3 linked regions of the Chroogloeocystis siderophila 5.2 s.c.1 genome follow. The main gene of each other region encodes a partner of the protein of the gene in region 2 in a complex. Links are inferred from orthologs where the notes say so. Each region holds a gene or a part of one and is shown on either strand. Other genes may lie near its edges. The genes, in order: NIES1031_RS07130, nuoH and ndhC.

The links.
Region 1: the proteins of nuoH (region 2) and NIES1031_RS07130 are in contact, whole or in part, in a crystal structure (PDB 6Y11), measured with the Thermus thermophilus proteins. The link is inferred for Chroogloeocystis siderophila 5.2 s.c.1 from one-to-one orthologs. Residues at the interface, in WP_096411122.1 of Thermus thermophilus: Arg36, Val44, Arg45, Met46, Gly47, Pro48, Asn49, Arg50, Val51, Leu57, Gln58, Ala61, Asp62, Ile64, Lys65, Ile67, Phe68, Lys69, Glu70, Ile72, Val74, Glu223, Ala224, Glu225, His233, Thr234, Glu235, Tyr236, Ser237, Trp241; in WP_096411117.1 of Thermus thermophilus: Arg16, Glu17, Gly18, Leu24, Leu27, Val28, Trp30, Gly31, Arg32, Asn34, Ser35, Trp37, Thr54, Asp55, Ala56, Asp59, Ala61, Arg62, Phe63, Gly64, Glu66, Val67, Phe68, Arg69, Ala70, Ser71, Arg73, Gln74, Ala75, Asp76.
Region 3: the proteins of nuoH (region 2) and ndhC are in contact, whole or in part, in a cryo-EM structure (PDB 6KHJ), measured with the Thermosynechococcus vestitus proteins. The link is inferred for Chroogloeocystis siderophila 5.2 s.c.1 from one-to-one orthologs. Residues at the interface, in WP_126985484.1 of Thermosynechococcus vestitus: Gln8, Lys26, Trp29, Leu30, Pro33, Met34, Met37, Leu38, Leu83, Ile84, Phe85, Lys86, Glu87, Asp88, Val89, Leu90, Pro91, Ala92, Thr100, Ala104, Val107, Ile108, Phe111, Leu112, Tyr114, Ile115, Ile125, Ser126, Leu128, Phe133; in WP_126986108.1 of Thermosynechococcus vestitus: Gly6, Tyr7, Glu8, Tyr9, Phe10, Gly12, Phe13, Leu14, Ile16, Cys17, Ser18, Pro21, Ala24, Leu25, Ala27, Ser28, Leu31, Arg32, Pro33, Ser35, Arg40, Leu41, Thr42, Thr43, Tyr44, Glu45, Ile51, Gly53, Ala54, Trp55.

Annotation. Positions count from the first base shown.
Region 1 is NZ_MRCC01000005.1:122,243-132,736, forward strand. Bases 7,592-10,494 are described here. They hold NIES1031_RS07130 (NADH dehydrogenase subunit K), read right to left. Parts: upstream 9,470-10,494; coding sequence 8,714-9,469; downstream 7,592-8,713. Other genes in these bases: NIES1031_RS07120 (GNAT family N-acetyltransferase), read left to right, coding at 7,681-8,169; NIES1031_RS07125 (NAD(P)H-quinone oxidoreductase subunit J), read right to left, coding at 8,185-8,721; ndhC (photosynthetic/respiratory NAD(P)H-quinone oxidoreductase subunit C), read right to left, coding at 9,460-9,822; NIES1031_RS07140 (rubredoxin), read left to right, coding at 10,024-10,359. Also shown: NIES1031_RS07105 (right-handed parallel beta-helix repeat-containing protein), read left to right, coding at 285-2,015; NIES1031_RS07110 (right-handed parallel beta-helix repeat-containing protein), read left to right, coding at 3,166-4,869; NIES1031_RS23670 (hypothetical protein), read right to left, coding at 5,660-5,905; NIES1031_RS07115 (right-handed parallel beta-helix repeat-containing protein), read left to right, coding at 5,891-7,585. UniProt on the Escherichia coli protein: NDH-1 shuttles electrons from NADH, via FMN and iron-sulfur (Fe-S) centers, to quinones in the respiratory chain. The immediate electron acceptor for the enzyme in this species is ubiquinone.
Region 2 is NZ_MRCC01000015.1:80,799-91,219, forward strand. Bases 73-2,902 are described here. They hold nuoH (NADH-quinone oxidoreductase subunit NuoH), read right to left. Parts: upstream 2,132-2,902; coding sequence 1,013-2,131; downstream 73-1,012. Other genes in these bases: NIES1031_RS17610 (NADH-quinone oxidoreductase subunit J), read right to left, coding at 73-291; ndhI (NAD(P)H-quinone oxidoreductase subunit I), read right to left, coding at 384-968; NIES1031_RS17625 (citrate synthase), read right to left, coding at 2,448-2,902. Also shown: more of NIES1031_RS17610, read right to left, coding at 1-72; more of NIES1031_RS17625, read right to left, coding at 2,903-3,584; phosphohistidine phosphatase SixA, read right to left, coding at 3,882-4,373; NIES1031_RS17635 (DHH family phosphoesterase), read right to left, coding at 4,426-5,694; NIES1031_RS17640 (HNH endonuclease), read right to left, coding at 6,007-6,504; alr (alanine racemase), read left to right, coding at 6,767-7,939; NIES1031_RS17650 (hypothetical protein), read right to left, coding at 8,158-8,541; NIES1031_RS25770 (hypothetical protein), read right to left, coding at 8,610-9,254; NIES1031_RS17660 (glycosyltransferase family 4 protein), read right to left, coding at 9,558-10,421. UniProt on the Escherichia coli protein: NDH-1 shuttles electrons from NADH, via FMN and iron-sulfur (Fe-S) centers, to quinones in the respiratory chain. The immediate electron acceptor for the enzyme in this species is believed to be ubiquinone.
Region 3 is NZ_MRCC01000005.1:130,384-139,533, reverse strand. The notes cover bases 6,324-9,150. They hold ndhC (photosynthetic/respiratory NAD(P)H-quinone oxidoreductase subunit C), read left to right. Parts: upstream 6,324-7,469; coding sequence 7,470-7,832; downstream 7,833-9,150. Other genes in these bases: NIES1031_RS07120 (GNAT family N-acetyltransferase), read right to left, coding at 9,123-9,150; NIES1031_RS07125 (NAD(P)H-quinone oxidoreductase subunit J), read left to right, coding at 8,571-9,107; NIES1031_RS07130 (NADH dehydrogenase subunit K), read left to right, coding at 7,823-8,578; NIES1031_RS07140 (rubredoxin), read right to left, coding at 6,933-7,268; NIES1031_RS07145 (photosynthesis system II assembly factor Ycf48), read right to left, coding at 6,324-6,753. In the rest of the region: NIES1031_RS07195 (hypothetical protein), read left to right, coding at 1-355; NIES1031_RS07190 (alpha/beta fold hydrolase), read left to right, coding at 569-1,498; NIES1031_RS07185 (DUF4330 domain-containing protein), read right to left, coding at 1,532-2,056; NIES1031_RS07180 (M48 family metallopeptidase), read left to right, coding at 2,334-3,185; NIES1031_RS07175 (metallophosphoesterase family protein), read right to left, coding at 3,180-3,932; psaI (photosystem I reaction center subunit VIII), read left to right, coding at 4,544-4,663; NIES1031_RS07165 (photosystem II reaction center protein J), read right to left, coding at 4,831-4,950; photosystem II reaction center protein PsbL, read right to left, coding at 5,011-5,136; psbF (cytochrome b559 subunit beta), read right to left, coding at 5,146-5,289; psbE (cytochrome b559 subunit alpha), read right to left, coding at 5,299-5,553; more of NIES1031_RS07145, read right to left, coding at 5,743-6,323. UniProt on the Escherichia coli protein: NDH-1 shuttles electrons from NADH, via FMN and iron-sulfur (Fe-S) centers, to quinones in the respiratory chain. The immediate electron acceptor for the enzyme in this species is believed to be ubiquinone.

The sequences.
Region 1 (10,494 bases), on a different replicon or contig from region 2:
AAAGCAGAAAAGTCGTATTTACACTAATGATGATTGGGGAATTGATTGAATAGGATATACCCAAGATGAGGTTATTCAATTAGTCTTCATACTATTCAAAGAACTATTGATTAGTTTTTAGAATTTCTTAAAAAAGACAAGCAAAATACTGAATTTCAATCTTTTCCTCAAGTAGGACTTAAAGATTTAAATAAGTGCGTGCCAATGTCAAGACTAAGTGAAGAGATCTTATTGACATAAAATCATTGTTCTTCTACATAAACCTAACTTTATATCATCGCACAATGAAAAATACAATCAATTTGCAAAATCTCAAGAATATTCTATTTACTAAAGGTTTACTAACAATTTTAATGCTTACTCCTGGAGTAGCTGCTGCAACTAATAGTCATCATTCTGTTCCGAATATTAAAACTACTCATTACGCAATCCCTAACGATGCCTATTACGTATCACCCGATGGAAAAAATACAAACACTGGTAGAACTCCCGACTCTCCTTGGTCTGTTGCCAAGGCACTAGCAGATGCACCAAGTGGTGCTACGATTGTATTTCGTGGTGGCGTATACCGCAATGTAGAAGCGAATCTTACAAAAAGGCTGACTTTACAAGCCTATCCAAACGAGAAGCCTTGGATTAAAGGTAGTATTATCGTCGATGACTGGGTAAAAGAAGGCAACATCTGGCGCAAAGATAACTGGGAGCATTCATTTCCTTTTGAAGGACAGCGTCAAGCCATTGATCCAAAATATCCGTTAGCCGGTCATCGCGACATGGTTTTTATTAATAATGTTGCACTTAAGCAAGTAGATAGTAAGTCTAAAGTTGTTCCTGGCACTTTTTATGTTGATGCTGCTAATAAGAAACTCTATATTGGTAGCAATCCAATAGGTAATACAGTTGAAGCTACTGCCAAAAAAACAGGTTTTAATATCATCCAAAATGGAGGTGATTCTGTAATCCGAGGATTGGGTATTACGCACTATGCTGACAACGCAATTTATATTAGAAGACCAAATGTCACACTCGAAAATAACACGCTCACTTGGAATGGTATCACCGGTGCCTTAGTGACTCAATCAGATGCAGTATTAAGGGGTAACAATATTAGCTATAACGGACATAAAGGTATATCTGGCGTCTACGCGCATCGTATGCTTCTGGAGAACAACATTATTAGTCACAATAATATTGAAAATTTTGCTCAACACTGGGCTGCTGCTGGAGTTAAAACTATTTGGACTGATGGGCTAGTCTGGCGTGGTAACTTAGTAGAACATAATAATTCGATTGGTTTATGGATTGACGAGTCTACAACTGATTCCACAGTTGTTAACAATGTTGTTCGCTACAATAAGAACAATGGAATTTCCATGGAAATTTCGCATAAGGCAATAATTGCCTCAAATGTCATTTATGAAAATGCGCCAGCAGGTATTCTCATACTCAATTCTTCGGGCGCACGTCTTTACAACAATACACTGGCACGTAACCAAGCTAACTTCTTAATCAAGGAAACACCGCGTAACAATACAAAGCTACACGAAATCGCAAAAGGAATTACTTGGATTACGAGAAATACCGTTGTTAAAAATAACATCTTATGGAGTAATGCTAAAGGCACTCCGTTCTTTGCTCCTAGCTGTGAATTGCGAGAACCATCAAAAAACATGATTCCTGTGGCTGACTACAATGCATACTACCGTCAATCAGCAACTCAAACACGAAATCTTTTCATTTGGGGAATAGGTGGTAGCGAATGCTTCAATACTTTCAGAACTCTTAGTGCTTTTGCCTCAACTACAGGTTTAGAGTCCAATGGAGTAGAGATTACGAATACTAATGATCCATTTTTTGTAAATGCACAAGCTGATGACTTCCGTTTGAAAGCAGGTAGCCCTGCAATTGGGCGCGGCGAGCCATTACCTGCAGATGTGGCGAATGCGATTGGAGTAGCTTCGGGTAGAGCAGTCGATTTGGGTGCCGTGCAATCTCAGGTATTCTTTGCACATTAAGCATCCACTAAATTGTCAATTCTGAGTTACCTAAATGCTGGTTATCTAGATGCGATAGAAGTCAACTATCTACAATAATGCAGGTATCTTTTCTAGAAAAAGCTTATTTGCTACCTGTATAAAAGAATAACAAAGTGTAATGCTTCAATTAAAACAAGATCGCAGGCGATATTTCTCCTGCGATATTTGCTATGAAAAGATATTTTATTTTCTACTAATTAAATTTACTATACATAGCTTAAGTGGTGAAGCGATCGCTTATTTTAAATTTCTGGGCTTTAATTTCCTTTTTATCTGTCCTCCAATGATGAGGCATCAGAGCTTACTCGCAAGCTTAAACAGCAATCAAGGTTGTCAAGATACTTTCAATAGCTTTACTGGAGTTATAATGTATAGTATTTGTCTGCAATGTTATGAGGAACTACTGTCTTAAAATCAGCTTTAATTCTTTACTACAGCTAGCGATCAAGTTCCCAGCAGCTTATCAATTTACCTCAGTAGAAATACCTAACTTACCTTAATTGTTATAACTTTCTAACTCAATAAAGCTCAAAATTTTTCAGTAAAATTACGCTTGAACCTTCACTATTAAGAAGCGTAATCTTTTTTCGTTAGTTTAGCGTGTAATTCTGTTATATCTCAAAATGTGGAAATGTCACTCAGAGGAGGAAAATTAATTATTATTTTGAAGTATTGAACAAACACCTATTCTCCACTGCACAACCTTGCATTACTAGATAGTTATTGGGTGCACGGATTGTTTCTTATGTAGATACCAGATGTTTGAAATCCTAGGTATCCCTCCCATAACTTTCTTTGACTTGTATTGTAGCCTTGCATCGTGCGTGTAGCCGTTTAGCTACCAAAGGCATAACTCTTCTAACCCTTAGACAAGAACAAGTCACAATCACTCCAAAAAGCTACTCTCACTTTTGCTCTTTGCTAATATACTGCAAACTTACAAACGCTACATTTGTGCAGCAATAGCTGTGGAATTTCTGCTGGGTATTACTTGACACCCCTCTCTCTTCATCTAACAACCAGCTTTTAGGAGACTTAACGGCAAGTTAGTTCATCAGATTTAAGCTTGCGAAAATAGCTAATCCACACAATACTTCCATCACCTGAAACCTCAACAATACGGAGAGCAATGATGAACAATCAATGCAATACATACTTTTCTTTGTCAACGTTAGCTAAACTAACGCTGGCGGTCTTAGTTGCAGTTCCATTGACAGTACCACGCATAGCAAATTCCGCGACACTCAATATCAAAAGGACGAACTATGGTATCCCAAATGGAGCCTATTTCGTCTCACCTACTGGTAAGCCAGGAAATTCAGGAAGATCAGCAAACTCGCCGTGGCCAGTAGCCAAAGCGATCGCATCGGCACCAAGTGGGGCAACAATTGTGTTTCGTGGTGGAACGTATCGCAACGTGCAAATCGCATTAAATAAGCGCTTGACATTGCAAGCATATCCGAATGAGCAACCGTGGCTCAAAGGTAGCACGGTGGTTGATGGTTGGGTGCAAGAAGGCAGTATTTGGCGTAAAGATGGTTGGAACTTCTCGTTTTTACCAGTTGAAGAAGGCAAAGCAATTGATCCGAAGTATCCGATGGCAGGACATCGGGACATGGTGTACATCAATGGCGTGGCACTCAAGCAAGTGGGTAGCAAAGCGAATGTCGGACCTGGAACATTCTTTGTTGATGGTCGTAACAATAAGCTTTATATTGGCACGAACCCTAGTGGCAAAACGGTAGAAGCTACGACGCAAACCGAAGGCATTATGGCATGGAATAGTGCTGCCTCAGGCTCAGTTATCCGTGGACTAGGCTTAGCACACTACGCTAATCAAGGACTCAAAATTGGTGCATCGGGAATCACCGTGGAAAACAGCACCCTTGCCTGGAATGGTCTGGATGGTGTTGCCGTCCTTTCCAGCGGTGCCAAACTACGCGGTAATACAATCAGCTACAACGGTCGCCGAGGAGTCAACGGTGTGCGTTCACACCGCTTGCAGTTGGAAAACAACGTGATTAGCCACAATAACACCGAAAATTTCTCGAAGTCTTGGAGTGCTGGGGGTGCGAAAATAATTTGGACCGATGGTGCGGTGATGCGTGGCAACACGGTCAACAACAACAAGTCAATCGGCTTGTGGATTGATGAGTCCTCAACCAATTCGACCGTGGTGAATAACGTGGTTCACAACAACAGCAGCAATGGTATTTCGATGGAAATATCGCATAATGCCATCATTGCCTCGAATGTGATTAGTGGCAATGCACCCGCAGGCATTATTATTCTCAACTCCTCAAGCGCACGCATCTACAACAACACGCTTGCCCGCAACCAAGCTAATCTTTTAGTTCAAGATACCTCACGTAGAAATACGAAGTCCAACGAAATCTCCAAAGGAATCACGTGGGTGACACGCAACACGATTGTCAAAAACAACATCTTTTGGAACTCTAGTGGTACGATGTTTTTTGCTTCTGGCTGTCCAGTCAAACAAGCTTCCAAGTTGATGATTCCGGTGACGAACAATAACGCGTACTATCGTCGTTCTGCTGGGAAACCGGCAAATCTGATATGGGGACTTAATAGCAATCAATGCTCTCAAACTTTTAGTTCGCTGGCAAGTTTTAGATCTGCCACGGGTCTAGAAGCAAACAGTCTTGATGTGGTTAACTCCAGCGACCCATTCTTTGTGAATGCTAATGCCAATGACTTTCGCCTCAAATCAGGTAGTCCAGCGATTGGGCGCGGCGAACCGCTACCTGCTGATATTGCGAATGCAATCGGTGTTGCTGCTGGACGAAAAGTCAATCTTGGTGCATTGCGATAAATAGTACTGCAAGTAACGACATTTGTGCTTCTCAAGTATTCTCAAGGTCCTAATATTCCTGTCGCCTTCTGGCGATCGCACCTAAAACTCTGAGTTCTCTCCTTTGAGGTAAGATTTGCTTTACATTTAGGCTTTTACTTATGAGACGCGATCGCCTTTCCTTTCACTATCACGATTCAATTCTATGTAGAGTTTTATCTATATATAGTATTTAAATTTAGAGTCAATATCTAGTGAAATTGACAATACTAAACTAAATATTTGCGTAAACGTCATGAAGAAAGTATTTGTCTTCGTTTCATAATATTACCTATCAATAATATAGTTGATTCAGTTCTTGACAGAGTTTTTGAGATACCTTAATGCATTCACTCCTTCAAAAAGCTGTTATGAGATATTTCAATTTTTCCTTAAAAAATTACTTGAATTTTTATTAAAAAAATTGTATGCTTTTTTCGGTAATTATATTTTGTTTTAGACTCATAATTTTACATCATAGGAGGACATTTTTTTTGATGTAGAAGATTTTCAATGTTCCTTTGCAATTCATCGTTTTTTGCTACGAGCTTAAACTTGAAAAATAGAATAGAGCTATAGAATATGAGTCGTTTTCATCTCAAATAAGTTCCTTGATTAAGGTAACAAGTAATCAGCAGATATTTTTCTGTATTCTGGCTTGCCAGGTGGCACCACTTAATTACAGAAAGTAGTTTTTTATGCCTAAAAATAAAGAAGGTTATGAACTTGCTTAATAAGTCGTTTTAAGTAACCTGTTTATCTAGATTACAACTCATAATTTATAGGAATTGATAGTGACACGGCTCATCTTATTGAGAAGGTTATCAATAACTCTAAATAGCGATAACTTCGACAACGATAGCTGTGAAATGATTTCGTTATTGAAGCCGTGTGCCAGCGCTTCATCGGCAACCAGCAAAAGGGCAATGACAATAAGCGAACAAACTGCACGCAGCAGTGCCAAAGCAGAATAAATGTCGAATACCAAAGAATCTGGAGAGCAATGATGAACAATCAAGGCGACAAACGTGTTTGTTGGTTCATACTCACGCATCTACTGCTAGCAGGATTAGCGACAATACCACTAAAAGCAAATTCCGCGACACTCAACATCAAAAACACGAACTACGCAATTCCCAGCGGTGCTTACTTTGTATCGCCCACAGGTAGCGAAAGTAATTCAGGAAGATCAGCAGACTCGCCATGGCCAGTAGCCAAAGCGATCGCATCGGCACCAAGTGGGGCAACAATTGTGTTTCGTGGTGGAACGTATCGCAACGTGCAAATCGCATTAAATAAGCGCTTGACATTGCAAGCATATCCGAATGAGCAACCGTGGCTCAAAGGTAGCACGGTGGTTGATGGTTGGGTGCAAGAAGGCAGTATTTGGCGTAAAGATGGTTGGAACTTCTCGTTTTTACCAGTTGAAGAAGGCAAAGCAATTGATCCGAAGTATCCGATGGCAGGACATCGGGACATGGTGTACATCAATGGCGTGGCACTCAAGCAAGTGGGTAGCAAAGCGAATGTCGGACCTGGAACATTCTTTGTTGATGGTCGTAACAATAAGCTTTATATTGGCACGAACCCTAGTGGCAAAACGGTAGAAGCTACGACGCAAACCGAAGGCATTATGGCATGGAATAGTGCTGCCTCAGGCTCAGTTATCCGTGGACTAGGCTTAGCACACTACGCTAATCAAGGACTCAAAATTGGTGCATCGGGAATCACCGTGGAAAACAGCACCCTTGCCTGGAATGGTCTGGATGGTCTTATAGTTCAATCTTCTGATGCCAAACTACGCGGTAATACAATCAGCTACAACGGTCGCCGAGGAGTCAACGGTGTGCGTTCACACCGCTTGCAGTTGGAAAACAACGTGATTAGCCACAATAACACCGAAAATTTCTCGAAGTCTTGGAGTGCTGGGGGTGCGAAAATAATTTGGACCGATGGTGCGGTGATGCGTGGCAACACGGTCAACAACAACAAGTCAATCGGCTTGTGGATTGATGAGTCCTCAACCAATTCGACCGTGGTGAATAACGTGGTTCGCAACAACAGCAGCAATGGCATTTCGATGGAAATATCGCATAATGCCATCATTGCCTCGAATGTGATTAGTGGCAATGCACCCGCAGGTATTATTATTCTCAACTCCTCAAGCGCACGCATCTACAACAACACGCTTGCCCGCAACCAAGCTAATCTTTTAGTTCAAGAAACCTCGCGCAATAATACCAAATCTAACGAAATCTCCAAAGGAATCACGTGGGTGACACGCAACACGATTGTCAAAAACAACATCTTTTGGAACTCTAGTGGTACGATGTTTTTTGCTTCTGGCTGTCCAGTCAAAGAACCATCGAGCTTGATGGTGCCAACAACAAACAATAACGCGTACTATCGAACTTCGGCTACAAAACCAGCAAATCTGATATGGGGACTCAGTAGCAGCCAGTGTTCGCAATCGTTCACTTCGCTAGCAAGCTTCCAGTCGTCAACAGGTCTAGAATCGAACAGTCTTGATGTGGTTAACTCCAGCGACCCATTCTTTGTGAATGCCAATGACAATGACTTTCGCCTCAAATCAGGTAGTCCAGCGATTGGGCGCGGCGAACCGCTACCTGCTGATATTGCGAATGCGATCGGTGTCGCTGCTGGTACCACCGTCAACTTAGGAGCGCTTAAATTCTAGCACTATAATGAGATAACTCATGTGACGTGATAGACGTAAGAGGCTCGCAGCTAACTGCACCTTTGCTTCTACGATTTGTAGTTGAAGGAGTGTGAATGGAAGCGGTGTATCAAAACTTTTTGATTCGCGACTGGCAACCAAGCGATCGCACTCCTGTTACTGACATTATCCGCTCGGTTCTTGCCGAGTACCATCTTGATTTTGAGCCTCATGCCGCCGATTGTGATGTTGTCGATGTTGAAAACTATTATCTAACAACAAAAGGCGAGTTCTGGGTCATTCAACAAGACGATCGCTTGGTTGGTACGGGCGGATACTACCCTGTAATGCGTGGCGAACAAGCAGTAGAAATCCGGAAGATGTATTTGCTGCCTCATGTTAGAGGCTTAGGATTAGGAAAGTACTTATTACAACAGCTGGAAAAAGCGATCGCGGCACGTGGTTTTAGACAGATCTGGATTGAAACTGCGAGTGTTTTAACTACGGCGGTCAAGCTGTACGAAAGTTATGGATATCAGCCTGCCAGCGGCGTAGAAACAGCACGGTGCGATCGCGTTTACGTTAAGCAAATAGTGTCTTGTTGACAACTGTTCAATTAATTAATAAGCATCCTGCAATTCGTAGAATTCAGGTGAAATATAGTCTTTTCTTAGCGGCCAACCTACCCAGTCTTCTGGCATGAGGAGACGTTTGAGATTCGGATGTCCTTCGTAAATGATACCGAACATATCATAAGACTCTCGCTCTTGCCAGTCGGCAGTTTTCCAAATCCAATACACCGAAGGTACCTTCGGATTTTCCCTAGGTAAGAAGACTTTGAGCCGTACTTCTTCGGGTCGGTCAGCATTGTCACTGACTTTAATCAAGTGATAAACACTTACCAAATCTTGTCCAGGTCCCGAATCGTAAGCGCACTGACACTGCAAATAGTTAAACCCATAAGCATATAACGCCGTAGCGATTGGTAAGAGATACTCGCTCTCTACCTTAATAATTTCTACGCCCAAATGATCAGGCTCCAGCGATTCATGCTCGAAGCCATTTTCACTCAACCATTGCGAAATCTTGCCCGCTTCGACGATCTGCGATGCTTCACTGCTTTCAACTGCTTCTGACTTTTCGGGTTCTTCAGCCACGGCTTGCTTCCTCCTTTTCAACTGCTTGAAGTGCAGGTGGTATAGGCATTCCTATTGCTTCAGTTAATTCTTTTGGTGCTGCGGTGCGCGTCTCTGAGAGGAGGTACTTACCCGTAAGCACCGGCGCAACACTCTTCATACTATGCGTTGTACTGTAGTAGCGATGTGTTTGCTTAACTTGACCCCGCTCTTGAAGTGATTCGTTGGCGATTTTTTTACGTAGCTTGATAATCGCGTCCATAATTGCCTCTGGACGAGGTGGACAGCCAGGGAGATAAACATCTACAGGCATAAGCTTATCAACACCCCTTACCGCTGTTGGCGAATCAACGCTAAACATACCGCCCGTAATCGTACAAGCACCCATCGCGATGACATATTTTGGGTCAGGCATTTGCTCGTACAGACGTACAAGTTGAGGTGCCATCTTCATCGTGATTGTTCCGGCAGTGATGATCAAGTCGGCTTGTCGCGGACTCGAACGCGGAACTAAGCCAAAGCGGTCAAAATCAAATCTTGAGCCGATTAGTGCCGCAAACTCAATAAAGCAGCAAGCTGTACCAAACAATAGCGGATACAAGCTCGATAGCTTTGCCCAGTTATAAAGGTCATCGACTGTTGTCAGGATGACATTTTCTGAGAGATCTTGTGTAACTGTGGGGCGCTCAATAGGATTGAGGATCTTCTCTTTTTGTTGATCCCACCCATCATTCGCTTGGTTCGTGATGTTAGTTGGATTCATGACCATTCCAAGGCTCCTTTGCGCCAGGCATAGACAAGGGCAACAACCAGAATTGCAATAAAAATGAGAGCTTCAATAAACGCCAAAAGCCCTAGTCGATGGAAAGCAACCGCCCAAGGATACAAAAAGACTGTTTCCACATCGAAGATCACAAAGACCAGGGCAAACATATAGTAGCGAATGTTGAATTGTATCCAAGCTCCACCGATAGGTTCTACGCCCGATTCGTAGGTAGTGCGCCGTTCAGGACCACCACCACTTGGTCGCAGTAGCTTAGATGCAGAAAGCGCAAGTGCAGGCACCAGACTACAGACTAATAGGAAGCCTAAAAGGTACTCGTAACCACTAAGAACAAACACAATTGTTGATGTAAATAATTTTGTTACTTACTTTTACATTATATATCCCCAGTGGTTACGGAGCCTGGCAAAACTTAACACCAACTGATTAAACTGAGTTTTCAGCTAGATAGCCAAAGGTAATAACTAAAGTGAAATTGTGTCATAATTTTTAACGTATATTTAAGAATTGCCCCCACATTATCCACTTTGTCTTTTGCTATGAGCGAATCAGTTGTAGAGAGCCAAGGACTAGATCGCTATGAGTGTCGCGTCTGTGGCTACGTTTATGAACCGACAAAGGGAGATAGCAAGGAAGAGGTTCCTGCTGGCACACCTTTTACAGAACTAGCATCTTCTTGGCGGTGTCCTGTTTGTGGCGCAAGGACTTCCCAATTTGAAAATATTGGTCCGACTGGAAAAGCCTCTGGCTTTGAATCAAATCTTGGCTATGGTATTGGCGTAAACAAGCTAACCCCAGCCCAAAAAAATCTTTTGATTTTTGGCGGTTTGGCACTAGGTTTTTTGTTGTTTATGAGCCTTTATGGGCTAAAATAAGTCCGCTTCTTGATTGATATAGCTCAGGGTTCAGAGAGCAGGACGTATTGTTGTCTTGAACCAAATTTCACTCGTCTTAGGTAAGCTATAAACTTACAATGGAAAATTTTTCTCTTGCTCTAACGGCTGAACCTT
Region 2 (10,421 bases):
CGGACGTACCCAGGCATTTGGCAGAGGTTTAAAGTCTTCGCGCTTGTTCACCAACATAATGGCGAATAAAATCAGGACGTTCACTGCACCGACGTAAATTAATACTTGGGCTGTTGCCACAAAGTCAGCATTGAGCAACAAATACATTCCCGAAATACTGACAAACACACCCGCCAACAAAAAGGCAGAATAAACAATATTAGAAAACAGTACAACACCGAGGGCTGAACCAATCATCATCACAGCCAAGATGCCGAACGAAACAAGTTGTACTCCTTCAGCTAAATTCACAGCTTTTTGTCCTTTGCTAGTTGCTAATTGCTAATTGCTAATGACGCATTCCACTAACAATTAATGCTCCTCACCCACTCTATAAAAAAATACTACTTTTCCTGCTGTTCTAAAATTTCTTCAGGATGTAGTCCCGCGCCACGTGTGTTTGCAGGTAGGTCGTGAGGTGAGACAACGCCTTTTGGTAGGTAAACAAATTCGCGCAACGGTGTCACCATTGGGTCATCAGTCACTTTATAAGGCAAGCGTCCTAAGGCTACGTTGTCGTAGTTCAATTGATGGCGATCGTACGTACACAAGTCGTATTCTTCGGTCATCGATAGACAGTTTGTCGGACAATATTCTACGCAGTTACCGCAGAAGATACACACACCAAAATCGATGCTGTAGTGCTTCAGTTTTTTCTTTTTACTCGCTTTATCAAATTCCCAGTCAACGACGGGTAAATTAATCGGACAAACCCGCACGCAAACTTCGCAAGAAATACACTTATCAAATTCAAAGTGAATGCGACCTCGGAAGCGTTCGGAAGGAATTAGTTTTTCGTAAGGGTATTGTATGGTAACTGGTCTGCGCCCCATATGGTCGAAAGTGACAGATAATCCTTGACCAATATAACGACCAGCCTGTACCGCGTCTTTCGCGTAATCACCAACTTGTTTGAGGAATTTTAACATGGTGTGTCTCTCTCTTTATGTAGCTGTTAGCAATCAGCTAATTGCTATCCACCAAAGGCAGTGGGAAAGGCAAGCTTCAAGGCTGCGGTTAACAGTAGATTTGCCAAGCTAACTGGTAATAAAAACTTCCAGCCTAAATCGAGCAACTGGTCAATGCGTACCCTAGGTACTGTCCAGCGTAATAAAATTGCTGTGAATACAAGGAAGTAGGCTTTGAGTACAGTCATTGTGATACCCAATGAAGCGTCTACTATCTCTAACCAAGGACTTGTTTCACTGACACCGAACCAACCAGCAAGTAAGTCTAGCGGAATAGGAGATTCCCAACCGCCTAAATATAAGACTGTGACGAGGAGCGCGGATAGCACCAAGTTGACGTAGGATGCAACATAGTACAGCGCGAACTTCATTCCTGCGTATTCGGTTTGATAACCTGCAACGAGTTCTTCTTCGGCTTCGGGTAAGTCAAAGGGCATTCTTTCGCACTCTGCTAATGCCGAAATCCAGAAGATAATAAATCCAATCGGCTGTCGCCAGACATTCCAGCCAAGAATGCCATAGCCTGATTGCTGTTCGACAATATCGATGCTACTGAGGCTATTCGACATCATGACGACTGCGAGGACTGCAAGCGCTAAGGGAATTTCATAACTAATTGATTGTGCTGCTGCCCTCAAACCACCTAGTAGTGAGTACTTGTTGTTTGACGCATAGCCTGACATCAATAATCCAATCGGTTGAACGCTGGACAACGCAATCCACAAAAAGACTCCTGTAGCCACATTTGTGATTGCCAGATTTTCGCCAAACGGCACAATCAGATATGACAAAAAGACTGGTAGGACAACAATGATTGGTCCTAAAGTAAATAGCCAAGGATCTGACTTGGCAGGGATGATGTCTTCTTTAAAAACGAACTTGATACCATCGGCAACCGGAGATAATAAGCCAAAAGGACCCATAAATTCTGGACCAATGCGCTGTTGCGCGGCGGCTGAAATCTTTCGTTCTTGCCAAATGGTTACTAGTACTCCTACAGTTGCGCCAATTAACATTAGTACCATCGGGACTGGCATCCAAACAGCTTTGGCTGCGCCTGCTGGTAGCCCTAAGTCGATCAGCGATTTGATGAAACTTCCTTGGAGGTCAATTCCTGTACTCATGTTTTCTTTGTTAAAGTTGTCGCATGATGGCGATCGCCATCGCCGCTGTAGTTAATATTTGTAAATTCATTCCCTACTTTTTTCAGGACATGTCTTGATTGTGAAGATATTTTTACCTTTCAATGCCTAGTATATCGTTGTCTGGTTAGCTCCAAAAAACCTTCACTGAGAAATTCTACTTATACCTGTGTTTAGTTTTGCTGTCTAGGAAAGAAGAGCAACGAGGACTAAGAGTTATGAGTTCTTAGCGTTGAGTGTGTTGAGTGTTGAGTCAAGAAAATCTTAATTCAAAACCCGCGCATTCAAAACTAAATTTTCAGCGTTGCTCGATGGGTGTATAGGCAACGTCATGATGACCTGTATACACTTGGGTGGGGCGAAAAATGCGATTCTCAGCAAGTTGCTCTTTCCAGTGCGCTAACCAACCGGCGACGCGGGCGATCGCAAATACTGGCGTAAATAAGTCTGTAGGAATTCCCATCTTCCTGTACACTAAACCAGAGTAAAAGTCAACGTTAGGATAAATTCCTTTGTGACCGAGTTTTTCGGCGATCGCGCGTTCTAATTCAACTGCAATATCGTAGTACTTGTCGTAGCCAAATTTATCAAACATTTGCTCGGCGAGCTTCTGTAGAATTGTTGCTCTTGGGTCTTTGACTTTGTATACGCGATGTCCAAAGCCCATAATTTTTGCTTTGCGTTGCAAGCGATCTTCTAGATAGGGGCGGACGTTTTCTACCGAGCCAATTTCTTCCAGCATTCCGATGACTTCTTCATTCGCGCCACCGTGTAAAGGTCCACCTAAGGTTCCGACTGCGGAAGCAACAACCGCGTAAGGATCGGTAAGCGTAGAAGCGGTAACGCGCGCCGAGAATGTCGAAGCATTCATTGTATGTTCGGCATGAAGTGTTAAACAAACATCAAAAATCCGCGCCATCAACGGGTCAGGTTCGCGTTCGCTGAGCATATAAAGAAAGTTAGCCGAATAATCTAAGTCATCGCGCGGGCGTACTGGGTCATTTCCTTTACGCATCAACTGAAACGCAGCCACCATTGTGGGAATCGTCGCGAGGAGTCGAACGACTGCATCGCGAATATAAACAGGGTTATCTAAGTCACGGCGTGAGTAAAATAAACCAAGTGCGGCGGCGGAAGCTTGCAACGCGTCCATCGGATGACCGCTTTCAGGAAAGCTTTTCATCATGTCGCGAATGCGATATTTGATCCGGCGGTGATAGCGGACTTCGTGTTCAAACTCGATTAATTCATCTTTTGTAGGCAGCTTACCCCAAATGAGAAGATACGCTGTTTCCAAAAAGGTACTATTGTCCGCAAGGTCTTCAATGCGGATACCACGATACTCCAGTATTCCTTCTTGTCCATTAACAAAGCTAATACTAGATTGGGCGGCGGGAATGCCTTCTAAACCTGGCTTAAATTCGCAGACGGACATGGCTACACCAGCTGCTTGTGTGTAAGTACAATACTCTACGCTAACTTACCAGAAACTGGTGTTGTGTCGCTCTTTTTACCAGAATTATCTTTTGGAGGAGTCAGAGGACGCGCTTCGCGCAGACCTACGGTTCAGGGGTCGGGGGTCAAGAAAAATTTATGCTTGAACATATAGAATTGAAGATGAGCACCTTGTATATCAGTACAACTCTGCGTTTTCTTGGCGACTAAAGCCATAGATTTGAATCTCTTATATTGGTTCGTTCCCTGACCTCTGACCTCTTCTTGATAAAACTGGTCACAACAAAAACTTGGGTGGAGTCAACCAAAATAACTGAGCTTGACCGATGGGTGAATCTGTTTCTGGTAGTGTTAACCCAATGATACCTGCTTTTTTTAGTATTAGCCTAGCGCGATCTTCACCCCAAACTAGAATTTCTGCCCATTGTCCTAAATTCGGTTGATGACCTACAAGAGCTAATTGCGTTTGCTGGGGGTATTGTTGCGCTTTGAGCCAGTCTAACCAATCATAGATACTACCATTAGGCGCAAGGTGAGCCGATTCAGTAATTTCTCGACTCAGTTTATACTCGTGTAAGATTTCTGCGGTTTGCCGCGATCGCACCAAAGGACTAGTCAACACAACATCAAACCGCACGCCCAAATCGTACAAACGCCCTGCGACTTGACGCGTTTTATCTTTCCCTTTGTTAGTAAGCGATCGCACTTCGTCGGGGATACCAATTTCTCTTTCTTGCGCGATGCCGTGTCGAATAAGATAGATTTCCACTGGGGTTACGATAGTAGGCTATTAGTAGGACACTTAGCTTATCTGTTCTACTTTATTCGGTTTGAATTGGATTATCTTTAGGGTTGACGAGCCGCAAGAGTTTTTGCTTGATTTGAGCGTCAAAGACTTCCCACTTTTTCTTGGCGTACTCTGATGTTTCGATGTAACCTGACAAAAACCCGATTGGAATTTCAAAGCCGCCAGCACTTGTACGACCACCACCGAAAAAGCGTCCGTGACTGTCTTGTCCAAATGCTTCTTTAATAAACTCATCTGGATCGAGTGTGAGTTTTGTTGTGCGCAACGAACCAACAACGATTTCGAGTTCTTCGTCTTCGTCGTGAACGATTCCGTAAACAACTGCGGTGTGTACGTTCTCTTCTGTCACTAGAAAATCTGCTGCTTGGGGGATGGCATCGCGGTCATCATAGCGTAAGTATCCAACACCAGCGATTGAGAAGTTATTTTGCACCATGCGGTTTTTCAGCGATCGCTCGATGACGTCCATCACGCGCTTTGAGCGATTGGCTTGTAAAATGGCGTTGAGTAACTGCGCGTCATAAAATCGACTCAGATAGGCAGCCGCTAAGAAATCTTCTTCTTGTGCTTGCATTAAGCGGTCTGTGTCTGAGCGCAAACCATGCATCAATGCCGTCGCACACTTGATATGCTGAGGAACACTACTATCTAGTTTGAGTAATCCTGCTTGGAGATATTGGGTAAAAATTGTTGCTGTTGCGCGAACCGTCGGACGTAAATCGACAAACTCAGCTTTTAAGTCGCCCTGGAAGCTGTGGTGGTCAATAATTGCTGTAATCGGAATTCCACTTTCTTGGACAACTGACAATAACTGGCTCGTTGTCCCTTGATTATCTATCAACGCACAACCTGTGTACATTGATAAATCTTTACTTTTGGCTGCTTGTGCTGTCCAGCGTTGTGCGGGTAAACCAGTTAACTTAACAAGTGCGATGTTTTCTTGATGGCTAAGCGTCCCAGCATAGACGATATCACAGTGAATCTCATATTCCTGGGCGATTAATTGATAAGTCCAAGCACTAGAAAGTGCGTCTGGGTCTGGAAAATCTTGTAGAATAACTAGCTGGCGCTCTTGTCGATGTTGCTCTAAGATATGCCGCAAGGCATCTGCTTTTTGCACCAACGATGAGTGATTCCGCTGGGCTTGATGGTTGCCCAGTTCACTCGTTGTCATTGGGGAGGTATCAGGAGCCGGTAATTCCACCGTTGCTACTAAATGGGGGTCTTCTGTAAGCTCTTGAGAATACGAACTATTTGACAAGTGAGACGAATTCAAATCCATAAACTGAATTTTTGTGAGTGTGAGGCGCGAGTTTAGGCAGTCAATAACTTTTTGATATTAACTAGCTATTGAGGCTACACACTACAATTGTCGCAAAAATCTTGGCGTGCGACGCTAGTCCTTATAGCCTATCTTTTATTAGAGGTAAATTCGGTATTAAAAATTGCGATTGACTTATTCCATAAACTGCTTTGTATTTGACAACCGATTGCACGCACTATTAAGTAGTAATACTCAATTAAACTTGAGCTTGTCAAAGCATTATAAGTATATAAAAAGAACCAGATCTCAAAACTACAGTTTATTTATGATTTAAAGACCAATAATGTATTTTTGCCATTCATCATGTAGCCCGCTTTTGAGATGCTTGCTAACTTCAAAATATAAGCTACTGTAAGGTTTACGGGGAAGGTGATGAAGATACATATGTGCTTCAACAGGGGTGCGATTGCCTTTTTTAACGTTGCAACGAACGCAAGCAGTCACGATATTTTCCCACGCATCACCCCCGCCACGCGATCGCGGTACAACATGATCCAGCGTTAAATCATCTCCTGTGTAGCCGCAATATTGACAAGTGTGACTGTCACGATGAAGAATGTTACGGCGAGTTAAAGGAATTTCTTTGTAAGGAACGCGTACGTAGTGACGCAACCGGATAACGGTTGGCAGGGGAAAATCGGCATAAAGATGCTTACCGTTATGTTCTACCCGCTCAGCTTTGCCTTTGATTAACAGAACAACTGCGCGCCGCCAGCTCGTAATATTGAGCGGTTCGTAAGAGGCGTTCAGGACTAGAACCTTAGCCATTGATGGTCGCTCAAGCCAATATTTTTTACAGATAGTAACACAACTACATTACGCTATGCAGCTTTTAGCGGCAAGTCTGGTCAAGTCTTTTACTCACACTGCCAACATATATACACTTTTGCAAGCAACACTTGCGACAAATTAAGGCAGTACTTGTGACAATCGCGGTTTGAAAGCTAAACTTCCTAATCAAATCAGCTAATTGCCAAGCGCTAAACGCTAACGGCTTTAATTCGAGTGTGGATAAGGTGAAGGAGCAAAAATGACTTTAAGTTGGCAGCAACCAATAGCAACAATGCGATGCGATCGCGCATGGGTAGAAATTAGCCTAGGATCTTTAGCACACAACATCCATCAGCTACAAAGTTTATTATCTGCAAAAACGCACTTGATGGCAGTCGTCAAAGCAGATGCTTACGGTCATGGTGCTGTTACGGTAGCGGAGACTGTCTTGCAAGCTGGGGCGAGTTGGTTAGGGGTGGCAACGGTTCCTGAAGGCATCGAGTTAAGAGAAGCAGGAATTAGCGCACCGATTTTGATTTTAGGCGCAACGCATACACCAGAACAAATCAAAGCGATCGCGCATTGGCAACTCCAGCCGACAGTATGTAGCTTTAAGCAAGCGCTGGTTTTTGCGGAGACATTAAAGACAACAAATCAACTCTTACCTGTACACCTCAAACTCGATACAGGAATGTCGCGGCTTGGGCCTTCTTGGCAACAAGCTGTTGAGTTTGTCCAATTAATTCAAGGGGTGCCTAACTTAAAAATTGCCAGCATTTATTCGCACTTAGCAACCGCAGAAAGCATCGACCAAACAATCTTAAGGCAGCAACAGCAAAATTTTGAGCAGGCGATCACGCAAATCAAACGCTCAAACCTACAACTTTTTCAGCACAAGCAAATCCAACCCGCGTTGCACTTGGCGAACTCAGCTGCTACACTCACGGCTCCTGATTTGCACTACGATATGGTTCGTGTCGGTTTAGCGATGTATGGACTTTATCCTGCTGTTCATTTAGCAGTGATTGACCTCAAGCCTGTAATGCAAGTTAAAGCGCGCATAACACAAGTCAAAAAAATCCCTGCGGGAACCGGAGTCAGTTATGGTCATAAATTTGTAAGCGATCGCGCGATGCAGATAGCCGTAGTCGGTATCGGTTATGCGGATGGAGTTCCGCGCAACTTGTCGAATCAAATGACAGTATTAGTTCGCGGTCAGCAAGTCCCGCAGATTGGCGCAATTACGATGGATCAACTGATGTTGGATGTCAGTGCGATCGCAGATGTTCATGAAGGCGAAGTCGTGACGTTACTTGGTGAAGATGGTAGCCAAAAAATTTCAGCTGATGACTGGGCAAAGCAGTTAAATACAATTTCGTGGGAAATTCTTTGCAGTTTCAAGCACCGATTACCACGCGTTGCTGTGCCATAAAGTTGGTAAGCATGAAGAAAAGATCAGAGTAGTTCAGAAGACGCGTGTCAACTACTCCTTGTTGGGAAACGTGAAGCGATTTAGCGAGTTTTGCAGTGGCATATATTTTTGTGTACCTCTTAGTTTCCACAAAAAGGTGAGAAAAGAAGGCAATAAGTTTGTTGTAGGAACTGGCGTGGATAGGAAAAGGTATCACGCCAGGCTTAAGAGATTTAATATTAATCTACAAAGTCTGTTGACATATCAGATAAAGCTTCATCAGCGGCGATTGGGCGGTTTCCATCAATGTTGAGTCTACCTTTGACTTCAAAATTATCTGCGGCGATCGGACGTTCGCCATCTATATACACAGTGTTTTGCACTTTTAGATTACTCGGATCGATTGGGCGTTTGCCGTCAATATTGAGAGTGTCGCGATCGCTAAACTCGTTTACGGCGATCGGACGTTCGCCATCTTCCTCATAGGTATCCTTGACTTCAAAATTATCTGCGGCGATCGGACGTTCGCCATCATCAATGATCGTGCCTTGAATCTCCAAATTACTTGGGTCAACCGGACGACTAGGAGAACCAACTTGCTTGGATGTTTGCTTTTTTTCCATTTTTGAGAATGCCTTGATACTTAGTTTTAACGCGTGATGTGTGTATTTGATTTAACTTACATTGCCTTCTAGCTATTTTTATGCTTTGTTGGAGTTACTAACCGATAGTGCATTCCTGGCTCTGGAGTTGGTGGAAAAGGTTCGCCTTTAGTTGCTGTGACTTCTTGTCCTTTGTTACCGCCACGAGGACCTGTAAGTTCATACAAGCCGCTTTCAGGGACTATCTCACCAGGTTTATACAATTCATTTCCACTAGAATTTGATTTGTCGGTTGTGGCTGTAGAAGTTTTGTAGCTAAGACGAAATTGGCGTTCGATTAAAAAGCCAGGAAGAAAGCCACCATGGTAGCGAACTTCTTCTAGCCTGCCAAAAACACCTTTGATTTGCGTAACGGGGGACAGTAGCTGTGTATTCTTTTGACTCCATTCAACTAAACAGTTATCGATCATTTCTTGAAACTCTAATGCCAGAATCATCGCATCATCGGCGCCCAGGTGAGGATCGACAATAATGGAAAACTTTAAAGAAATTGATAGCGTTGTTTGCAATTGTGAAGCGTGATCGCCCTTCACATCAGTAAAAGATTCTTCTGCATGAAAACCAAACTGCGGTCGGAAGTCGGCGAATTCGTCGGTTGCAAGCTGGTGATGCAGATAAGGCAATAAACCTTGTTCTGAAGACAAGATTTGACGAATAGTTGAGCTAGCGGTCATAACTTTTTTAGCAAATGAGTATGTCTTGCGACTTTAACCTCAACAATTTCATAAAGCGTATTGCAATGCTACCCCCTAATTGAAGAAAGTACACCAGCCGCTCGATAGAAGCTCAAAACTTAAGAATGCTCACGGCTGTCTACCTGGCTACTATATGATTGCCAAAACTCTAAATTCAAAAAACATTAGCTGACAACTATTACGGCTGTCAGCTAATGTTTTGTGTAAGCTATGAGTGCTGAATATTAAGTTGTAAGGAGCATAGTCAAACTAAAACTCAAAATTCAATGCTCAGAGCTTAGTTTAAGCTGTCGCGACAGCTTCATCTTTTGTAGAAACGACAACTGGTTCTTCTAGAAGTTTGACGTACAATTTGCTAAGTTGAGCAGCTACGCCATCCCAACTAAATTTATCTTCTACGCGTTTTCTAGCAGCACGACCTAGTTGATTTCGCCACTCAGGATTACTTAATATGCGGTCAATCGCGGTTGCAAAAGCATCGTTGTCTTTCGGTGGTGCAAGTAATCCAGTTTCTTCGGGTACGACAGTGTATTGTAAGCCGCCAACATCGCTAGCAATCACTGGTGTTCCGCTTGCCATCGCTTCAATAGCTACTAAACCAAAAGGTTCGTAGTGGCTAGGAACAACACAAACGTCTGCTGCTGCATAGTAGATAGGTAGGTCATCGTCACCAAGACGCCCTGGAAAAACTGTCATGTCTTGCATTCCCAGTTCGTTGACAATACCTTCAATGCGATCGCGTTCTTTGCCATCGCTTTGACCAGGACGGCTACCACCACCGATAATTAGCCTAAGATCAGTACCTCTTAGTTGCGATTGAGCAACAGCACGTACTAGCGTTTCAATACCTTTACGGAAATCAAATCGACCTACATAGAGAATAACTTTGGTGTCTGCGTTGATTCCGAGTTGCTGTCTTGCTTGTTGTTGATCGATTTTACCGAAGCGATGGATGTCTGTCCCACAAGGAATAATATCGATATTGCCTTTTGTAGAAACGAGCAAGCGCATATGTTCTTGTTCTTGAGGACTTGTGGCGACAATTCGCTGTGCTGTCTCTAAAACTTCTTTTTCCACTGATAAACGAGTTTTCGCAATCAATGGAATTGTGGAAATTGATTTGTACTTAACCGCCCCTAGTGAATG
Region 3 (9,150 bases), on a different replicon or contig from region 2:
GCTACCACGCTTTGAAACGTTTGCTACCACTTCTTTACTCAATCGCAACGGTCAACAGCCTGCTGCCGCAGTGACAGGACCCGATGACCAAGGTTTGTGGTGGCCTGCATTACCACCTCGACCAACGGTCGATCAAATTGAACAAAGACAAAGACCGCAAGAAAAACCCAGCACACCTGAATTATTAAAATCTGTAAATTATCAAATCACGTATATCGAGGGTAGCAAACAAAGAACCCTCCCAACTAACTCTCAGGTCTATCGTCAGGTCGTAAAAGCCTACCAATCACAACGTCCTTTACGCTTAACTTTAGGAGTCAACAATGCTTCGGTGGAAAAAGCTGAACCGCTGTAGAGGTCAGAGATCAGTTGATAGTGAAGATGTGGAAAGACTTTGTCAACTATCAACTGTCAACTTAGCGTGTTCGATGTCCTAATTACCTCAACGAGACTGCTATATGTATAGTTGATGTAAATGAGTGGAAGATGTACGGATATCTGCCCAGATGACGAATAATACTAGAAACGCGCATCATAGAAGAAAGAGTCAACCGCGGGAGATAGAGTTATGTTTCTGCCACTCGGTTTTGAGCAGCGATCAGTGCTGACTTCACTTGGCAGAATGGTTTACTACACTGCAAGTGATACGCCTTGGCGTCAAACATCTGAAGACGACAATCGAGAACGATTAGTTTTTTTGCACGGTTTTGGTGGCGGTTCTTCTGCCTATGAATGGTCAAAGGTTTATCCGGCGTTTGCGGCAGAATATCAGGTAATTGCGCCTGATTTGATTGGGTGGGGGCGTTCGGAGCATCCTCCGCGCAATTACACGATTGATGATTATCTGACGATAATTACGGAATTTCTCGAACAAACCTGCGATCGCCCCGTTACAGTTGTGGCATCTTCGTTAACCGCAGCGTTTACAATCCGAGTCGCGATCGCGCGCCCAGAATTATTCAAATCGTTGATTTTGACTACTCCTGCGGGATTATCTGATTTTGGTGAAAACTACTCGCGGAGTTTCTTTGCGCAGATAGTCAGCACTCCGATTTTAGATCGCTTGCTTTATAGTGCTGGAATTGCTACTAGTAATGGCATCCGCAGCTTTCTTGAGCAACGTCAGTTTGCGCGCGCCAACCGGATCTACCAAGAAATTGTTGAGGCTTATTTAGAGTCAGCACAGCAGCCGAATGCTGAGTACGCAGCACTTTCGTTTGTCCGTGGCGACTTGTGTTTCGATTTATCGCTTTATGTGCCGCAGTTGCGCGTTCCTACCGCGATTATCTGGGGTCAAAGGTCACAATTTACAGGTCCAGAAATTGGACGCCGATTTGCAGCGATGAATCCCCAAGCAATTCGCGTATTTCAATCGCTCGATGACGTTGGGCTAACACCGCAATTGGAACTCCCAGCGGTCACAATCGGTCTGATTCGACGTTTTTTGCCCATCCTTACGCAGGATACAGAGCCACAGGAGGTAGAAGCCAGAGGTTAAGCAAATGTCATACCCTGACCTCTCGCCCCTAGATCATGTCCGAACGTCAATTACGGTAGCGTTAAAGTTGTAGTTAAAGCCTTCGAGTTCGACGGGCATACCAATTTTCAGCTTACTGTTGCCTAATACGGGTCCTGTACTGGTAATTTGCGCCCTACCGTTGAGCGTTAATAGCATATCAGTGCTGAATTGATTGGCGCGCGGATCGGACATCTCTCGAATTGAACCATCAGGTTGGGGTACAAGGATAGTTCTAGGTAGTTGTTTAACCGATTTAACTTCAATCTGACCGTAAGGCTGGTTACGAATAATAATGTTGGTTTTACCTCCTTCTTTCAATCCTTCGCTGAATAGTTGTTGAGGATCGCGGACGTTTAAACCCCGAACAACTAAATCAACTTCGATGGGTTTTGTTGTTACACCAACTTGCGCAACCGAACCGGAAGTTCCTGGAAAGAAAAAGATGCCAACGATCACTAGGAGGATTACTAAAGCAGCCCCTAAGTCGAGAATACTAAGCTTGCCAAACAAGCGTCCTTTAGAATCCAAAATAGCCATGATTCTTAAAAGTTAACTACCGTCGCCCAGCTTATCACGTCTGCTGTCGGATGTTAGGTTTAGTTGCAGATTATGTTACTCGATAAACTCGATAAAGTCGCTAATTGGTTAACAGTAAGGCTCACTACTATTTTGTTTGAATTGCAACATATAGACAAATCATAACGTCTGGTATTTTAGTGATTTTCATTTTCAGCAGCGTCGTTTACTCGAAAAATCTTGGGTAGGAAGAGCATTATGATCGCTGTTCATCTCGTTTTAGCTTCAGCAACGGAGTATGTTTAATTTTTCTTTTATTTTGCATCGTTTCCGACGTCGCTTAATTTATCCGCTATTGTCGCTGTTTGTGGTGCTGGCGCTGTTGTTGGGTACGCCAGCGGTATCACAAGCGTTTTCGATTTTTGATTTGCTCATTCGTGGAGTTCAAATTATTCAGCTATCAAACATCTCTGACAGTCAAGAAGTTCAGCTAGGAAGACAAATTAATCAACAACTTGTCAGCCGCGAAGTTCGTCTCTATCGCAATTCTGATATCAATCGCTATATCAATCAAATTGGTCAACGGTTAGTTCCGGCGAGCGATCGCAGTGGAATTCCTTATACGTTCCAAGTCGTTGATGATAATGGTATCAATGCTTTTGCAACAATGGGTGGCTTTGTCTATGTCAATACGGGTTTAATTCGACTCGCTGACAATGAAGCCCAACTCGCTAGCGTACTTGCGCACGAAATTGGTCACATCGCAAGTCGTCACGCGATTCAACAGATGCGTCAAATGGCAATCGCGGGTGGTGTTGCTTCGGTTGCGGGCTTAGATCGTAGCCGTGCTGTCCAAATTGGTGTAGATTTAGCACTACGGCGTCCGAACAGTCGTGAAGATGAGTTTGAAGCCGATCAACGTGGATTAGCGAACTCTAGACGCGCAGGTTATGCTCCATCGGCGACGATCGCTTTTATGGAGAAACTCCTTAGGCAAAACGGGCGATCGGTTCCGACTTTCCTGAGTACCCACCCCGCAACGGGCGATCGGATTACGCGGCTACGCAATGCGATCGACTCGCAAACGGCTAATGTCGGAGATGGCTTAGATACTGCGGCTTATCGTGCGAGGATTCGACCGTTGTTATAGCCGTGCTGAAGCACGATTTACGACGTCTATCGGGTTAACTGCGGTAACAATTTCAGTTAATGGTAAAGTCCGCAAGACGTTGCGAAATACGTTTACCTGATAGACTAGGCTATTTGTGATGTCTAGTCCAGTTAACCAGCCGCTTTTACGATGATATGCACCGGTGTCAATGTCCAACCAACCTCTACCTTGGGCAATTTCTCCAGAGTTTACTCCTGGTAGAGTAAAGGTGATCGTATGTCCAGTAATGATGAGTTTATCGGGAAAGTAGGGTTCAAGCATACCATGAAACTCATCGCGTACCCAGCAAAACTGTTCAGCGGATTGTTTCTCTAGCGGAATTTTGGGGTTTACCCCCGCATGGACTAACCAAACATCTCCTAAGTCTAAGTATGTTGGTAGATTTTGCATCCATTCCGCATGACTTTGAGGAATTGTAAAGTCTTTGTAGCTACTTAACGTCGCATTGCCCCCACTATACAACCATGCTTGCTTCATGTGGTTTGAGGCACGATCGCTCAGAACGTTGAGTAACATCTGTTCGTGATTGCCAAGTAAGCAAGGGTAAGAATTTTGTTGTACAAAGTCTACAACGAGGGCGCTTTGTGGTCCTCGATCAATTAAGTCCCCCAAAAAGTATACTTCGTCGCTGGTTCCAGGGGCGATCGCTTCTAGTAGTTTGATTAAACCGTCATAGTGACCATGAATATCGCCTATGACAATGCGACGGTGGCTTGTCTCGCTCATGCGATAACCCCGTAAAAAATATAACTTAAGTGTTTAAATATAATTTGCATAATGGGCGCTGCCTCAACTCATCAATTTGATGTGAAGCAGTTATGCACAGACATAGTTTCATTCTAGTAGTTTCTCGGAGTAGAAATTTAAAGATTTGCCAGTATTTTATTAAAGTATACGTATATTTTTTTACGGCACTCTTGATAGAGAACGCTATCATTATCCGTTAATATAACTACAGTTTAAATGAGGAGAAACACTGAAATTTTCCGGTTTTATCTACTTTTATACCCAAATTTACGGTTGTCTTGTTTCAAACTCCTCAAGAATTTTCTGGCGATCGCTCTTGTATAAATTCTCTAGTGTCGCTCCCGCCTCCAAGCCAGAGCCAAAGGTTTACGCGTGCAGTTGTTACAAATTTTACGACTAGCAGGAAAAACTTAACACTGAGTTTAATATTATAAAGAAAGATTAAATTGAACTGGAAACTTATTCTGGACGTGCTACTTCTTCCAGTCAATAACTTCAAAATTTGTTAAAAATTTTGAGATTTTAGAAATCTGGAGAGAAATTGCAGTACATTCATTCTCAATCGTGACTTGATTGTAGTAGGATTACATATGTTTTCAGCTTCTTTTCTCCCCTCGATTTTAGTTCCGTTAACTGGCTTAGTATTTCCTGCTGTTGCTATGGCATTGTTGCTCATCTACATTGAGCGTGAAGATCCATCAGGAATCTAAGGGTCAAGGCATTGCCCCGTCCATAATTGGAGCTATAGCTTAATCGTTAATTACCTTCAATAATGAGCTAAAAACCGCTTATCTTAGTAAGATAGGCGGTTTTTCCTGCAATGTTGCCAATTAACTACAGTTGTATTACTTGGCTATGATTCATTTAGTAAATTGCTCTATAAAGAAGAGCCTAAGTGAGTGTAAGAACCGTAGAAGAAAGTTCCTACAATCGTGATTACACCCAAACCGGCAATGGTCGCAACAACCCATAAAGGAATTCGTCCACTTCCAGACACAGCTTAATTCTCCTTCAGCGATAACAATTTAAATTGACAAAGACACGGCACAAGTTTCAACTAGTTAAAGAAATAGCTAGAAAACAGGATACCGAGAACGAAAACGAGTAGTAAACCGAGGTAAAGTGAAGTGCGGTTTAGTTCAACAGGTTGGTTGTTAGGATTCGGTGTTCTTTGCGGGGGCATAAGTTCCTCCTAGCGTTGAATAAACTGCATAGCGGCGATCGCACCCAAGAAGAAGATCGTTGGTACAGCCAGGGTGTGAACCGCCAGCCATCTTACCGTAAAAATTGGATACTGAATTGGTTGATTGATGTTACTTCTAGTATTACTCGTCATGATTTTGAATTAATCGTTGCTATTGATAAATTGTTTAATCTCTTGTTTTGCTTGATAGCGATCGCCAATGATCGGCAATTCTTGTCGCTCTTGGGGATAGTACTCGTTAGGTCGAGGTGTGCCAAACACATCATATGCTAGACCTGTACTAACAAACAGCCAACCAGCAATAAATAAAGCTGGAATGGTAATACTATGAATAACCCAGTAACGTACACTTGTAATAATATCCGAAAACGGACGTTCTCCTGTTGAGCCTGACATTGTGATTTCCTCCCGCTACAACTCTTATGACTAAATTATCCTATGAAACCTTAAGAAAAAGTAGCTAACCCACTATCTTTTCGCTTATTAGGTACCAATGCTTAGAGCATTGCTAGAACGCAGAGACACGATAGGAAAAACTACCTTTGTATTACATAATCTGGCTTCATTCATCTTTTGAGAATCATTTCATGCAGTTGCACTCGATCCTTGATATTTGAGCAAAACTCCGCGTTGACCGACAATAAATCCCTTTTCTGGTGTCAGAAAAACTATTTTGTAAAGGTTAGAAGGAACTTCTTCTACATCGCGGTCTTTTTGCCAAGTTTTACCACCATCAAAACTACATAATAAATTGCCGCTACCTCCCGCTATCCAGATTTCTTCTGGAGTCCGATATGCTAGATCCAGCAAACCCCAACTCGTAGAAAACTCAGGGTATTGAGCTTCTTCCCATTCATCAGGATTATCAGGTTTAGTAAATTGCACTTGACCACCACGTGCTAGCATCCACAAGCGCCCATCTGGAGCAAAACCCATATTCTGTACGCGGCGGGAACTATTGCGGTTATGCCCTTCCCAAGCTTCTTTACCAGGTTCCCAAACCGAATAAAAATTTCCTTTTGCCGAAACCGCCAAGTACCTGCCATCTGCGGCGCGGGCAATATTACGGACGACGCCAACAGCTTCTTGCACCATTGCTTTCCAGGTTTTACCGCTGTCGGTTGTGCGATAGATTGCGCCTACATCCGTCGTCATTTCGGCTGCGTGCGATCCTAAAGCAACGATCATGTTGGGATTTCCAGGAAGTTTCTCACTCAAAGGAATTTGTTCCCAAGATTTTCCGCCATCGGTAGTGTGTAATAAAAGCCCCGGTTCACCGACAATCCACCCTTCTTGTCCTGCAAAACTCACTGAAGAAAAAAGATAGTTCTGCTCACCTAAATCTAAGGTTCTAGGTTGCCAGGTTTCCCCACCGTCGGTTGTTTCCAAGAGTGTTGCCTTACTACCTACAAGCCAGCCATGTTTATCGTCGGTGAAGGCAATATCTTGAAGGTTAGATTCTGTTGGTACAGTAATCACCTTCCACGGGTTATTACTGATGGAAGGCGTGTTACTACACCCAACACATACAACACATAACAGAATAACTGTTAATAAAACAATGGCTCGTTGCCAAACTTTGAATAATGAACGCATTAGTATCTGTATATCTTGTAACAAAAATCAAAAAATTAAGGATCAAGGTTCAGCCGTTAGAGCAAGAGAAAAATTTTCCATTGTAAGTTTATAGCTTACCTAAGACGAGTGAAATTTGGTTCAAGACAACAATACGTCCTGCTCTCTGAACCCTGAGCTATATCAATCAAGAAGCGGACTTATTTTAGCCCATAAAGGCTCATAAACAACAAAAAACCTAGTGCCAAACCGCCAAAAATCAAAAGATTTTTTTGGGCTGGGGTTAGCTTGTTTACGCCAATACCATAGCCAAGATTTGATTCAAAGCCAGAGGCTTTTCCAGTCGGACCAATATTTTCAAATTGGGAAGTCCTTGCGCCACAAACAGGACACCGCCAAGAAGATGCTAGTTCTGTAAAAGGTGTGCCAGCAGGAACCTCTTCCTTGCTATCTCCCTTTGTCGGTTCATAAACGTAGCCACAGACGCGACACTCATAGCGATCTAGTCCTTGGCTCTCTACAACTGATTCGCTCATAGCAAAAGACAAAGTGGATAATGTGGGGGCAATTCTTAAATATACGTTAAAAATTATGACACAATTTCACTTTAGTTATTACCTTTGGCTATCTAGCTGAAAACTCAGTTTAATCAGTTGGTGTTAAGTTTTGCCAGGCTCCGTAACCACTGGGGATATATAATGTAAAAGTAAGTAACAAAATTATTTACATCAACAATTGTGTTTGTTCTTAGTGGTTACGAGTACCTTTTAGGCTTCCTATTAGTCTGTAGTCTGGTGCCTGCACTTGCGCTTTCTGCATCTAAGCTACTGCGACCAAGTGGTGGTGGTCCTGAACGGCGCACTACCTACGAATCGGGCGTAGAACCTATCGGTGGAGCTTGGATACAATTCAACATTCGCTACTATATGTTTGCCCTGGTCTTTGTGATCTTCGATGTGGAAACAGTCTTTTTGTATCCTTGGGCGGTTGCTTTCCATCGACTAGGGCTTTTGGCGTTTATTGAAGCTCTCATTTTTATTGCAATTCTGGTTGTTGCCCTTGTCTATGCCTGGCGCAAAGGAGCCTTGGAATGGTCATGAATCCAACTAACATCACGAACCAAGCGAATGATGGGTGGGATCAACAAAAAGAGAAGATCCTCAATCCTATTGAGCGCCCCACAGTTACACAAGATCTCTCAGAAAATGTCATCCTGACAACAGTCGATGACCTTTATAACTGGGCAAAGCTATCGAGCTTGTATCCGCTATTGTTTGGTACAGCTTGCTGCTTTATTGAGTTTGCGGCACTAATCGGCTCAAGATTTGATTTTGACCGCTTTGGCTTAGTTCCGCGTTCGAGTCCGCGACAAGCCGACTTGATCATCACTGCCGGAACAATCACGATGAAGATGGCACCTCAACTTGTACGTCTGTACGAGCAAATGCCTGACCCAAAATATGTCATCGCGATGGGTGCTTGTACGATTACGGGCGGTATGTTTAGCGTTGATTCGCCAACAGCGGTAAGGGGTGTTGATAAGCTTATGCCTGTAGATGTTTATCTCCCTGGCTGTCCACCTCGTCCAGAGGCAATTATGGACGCGATTATCAAGCTACGTAAAAAAATCGCCAACGAATCACTTCAAGAGCGGGGTCAAGTTAAGCAAACACATCGCTACTACAGTACAACGCATAGTATGAAGAGTGTTGCGCCGGTGCTTACGGGTAAGTACCTCCTCTCAGAGACGCGCACCGCAGCACCAAAAGAATTAACTGAAGCAATAGGAATGCCTATACCACCTGCACTTCAAGCAGTTGAAAAGGAGGAAGCAAGCCGTGGCTGAAGAACCCGAAAAGTCAGAAGCAGTTGAAAGCAGTGAAGCATCGCAGATCGTCGAAGCGGGCAAGATTTCGCAATGGTTGAGTGAAAATGGCTTCGAGCATGAATCGCTGGAGCCTGATCATTTGGGCGTAGAAATTATTAAGGTAGAGAGCGAGTATCTCTTACCAATCGCTACGGCGTTATATGCTTATGGGTTTAACTATTTGCAGTGTCAGTGCGCTTACGATTCGGGACCTGGACAAGATTTGGTAAGTGTTTATCACTTGATTAAAGTCAGTGACAATGCTGACCGACCCGAAGAAGTACGGCTCAAAGTCTTCTTACCTAGGGAAAATCCGAAGGTACCTTCGGTGTATTGGATTTGGAAAACTGCCGACTGGCAAGAGCGAGAGTCTTATGATATGTTCGGTATCATTTACGAAGGACATCCGAATCTCAAACGTCTCCTCATGCCAGAAGACTGGGTAGGTTGGCCGCTAAGAAAAGACTATATTTCACCTGAATTCTACGAATTGCAGGATGCTTATTAATTAATTGAACAGTTGTCAACAAGACACTATTTGCTTAACGTAA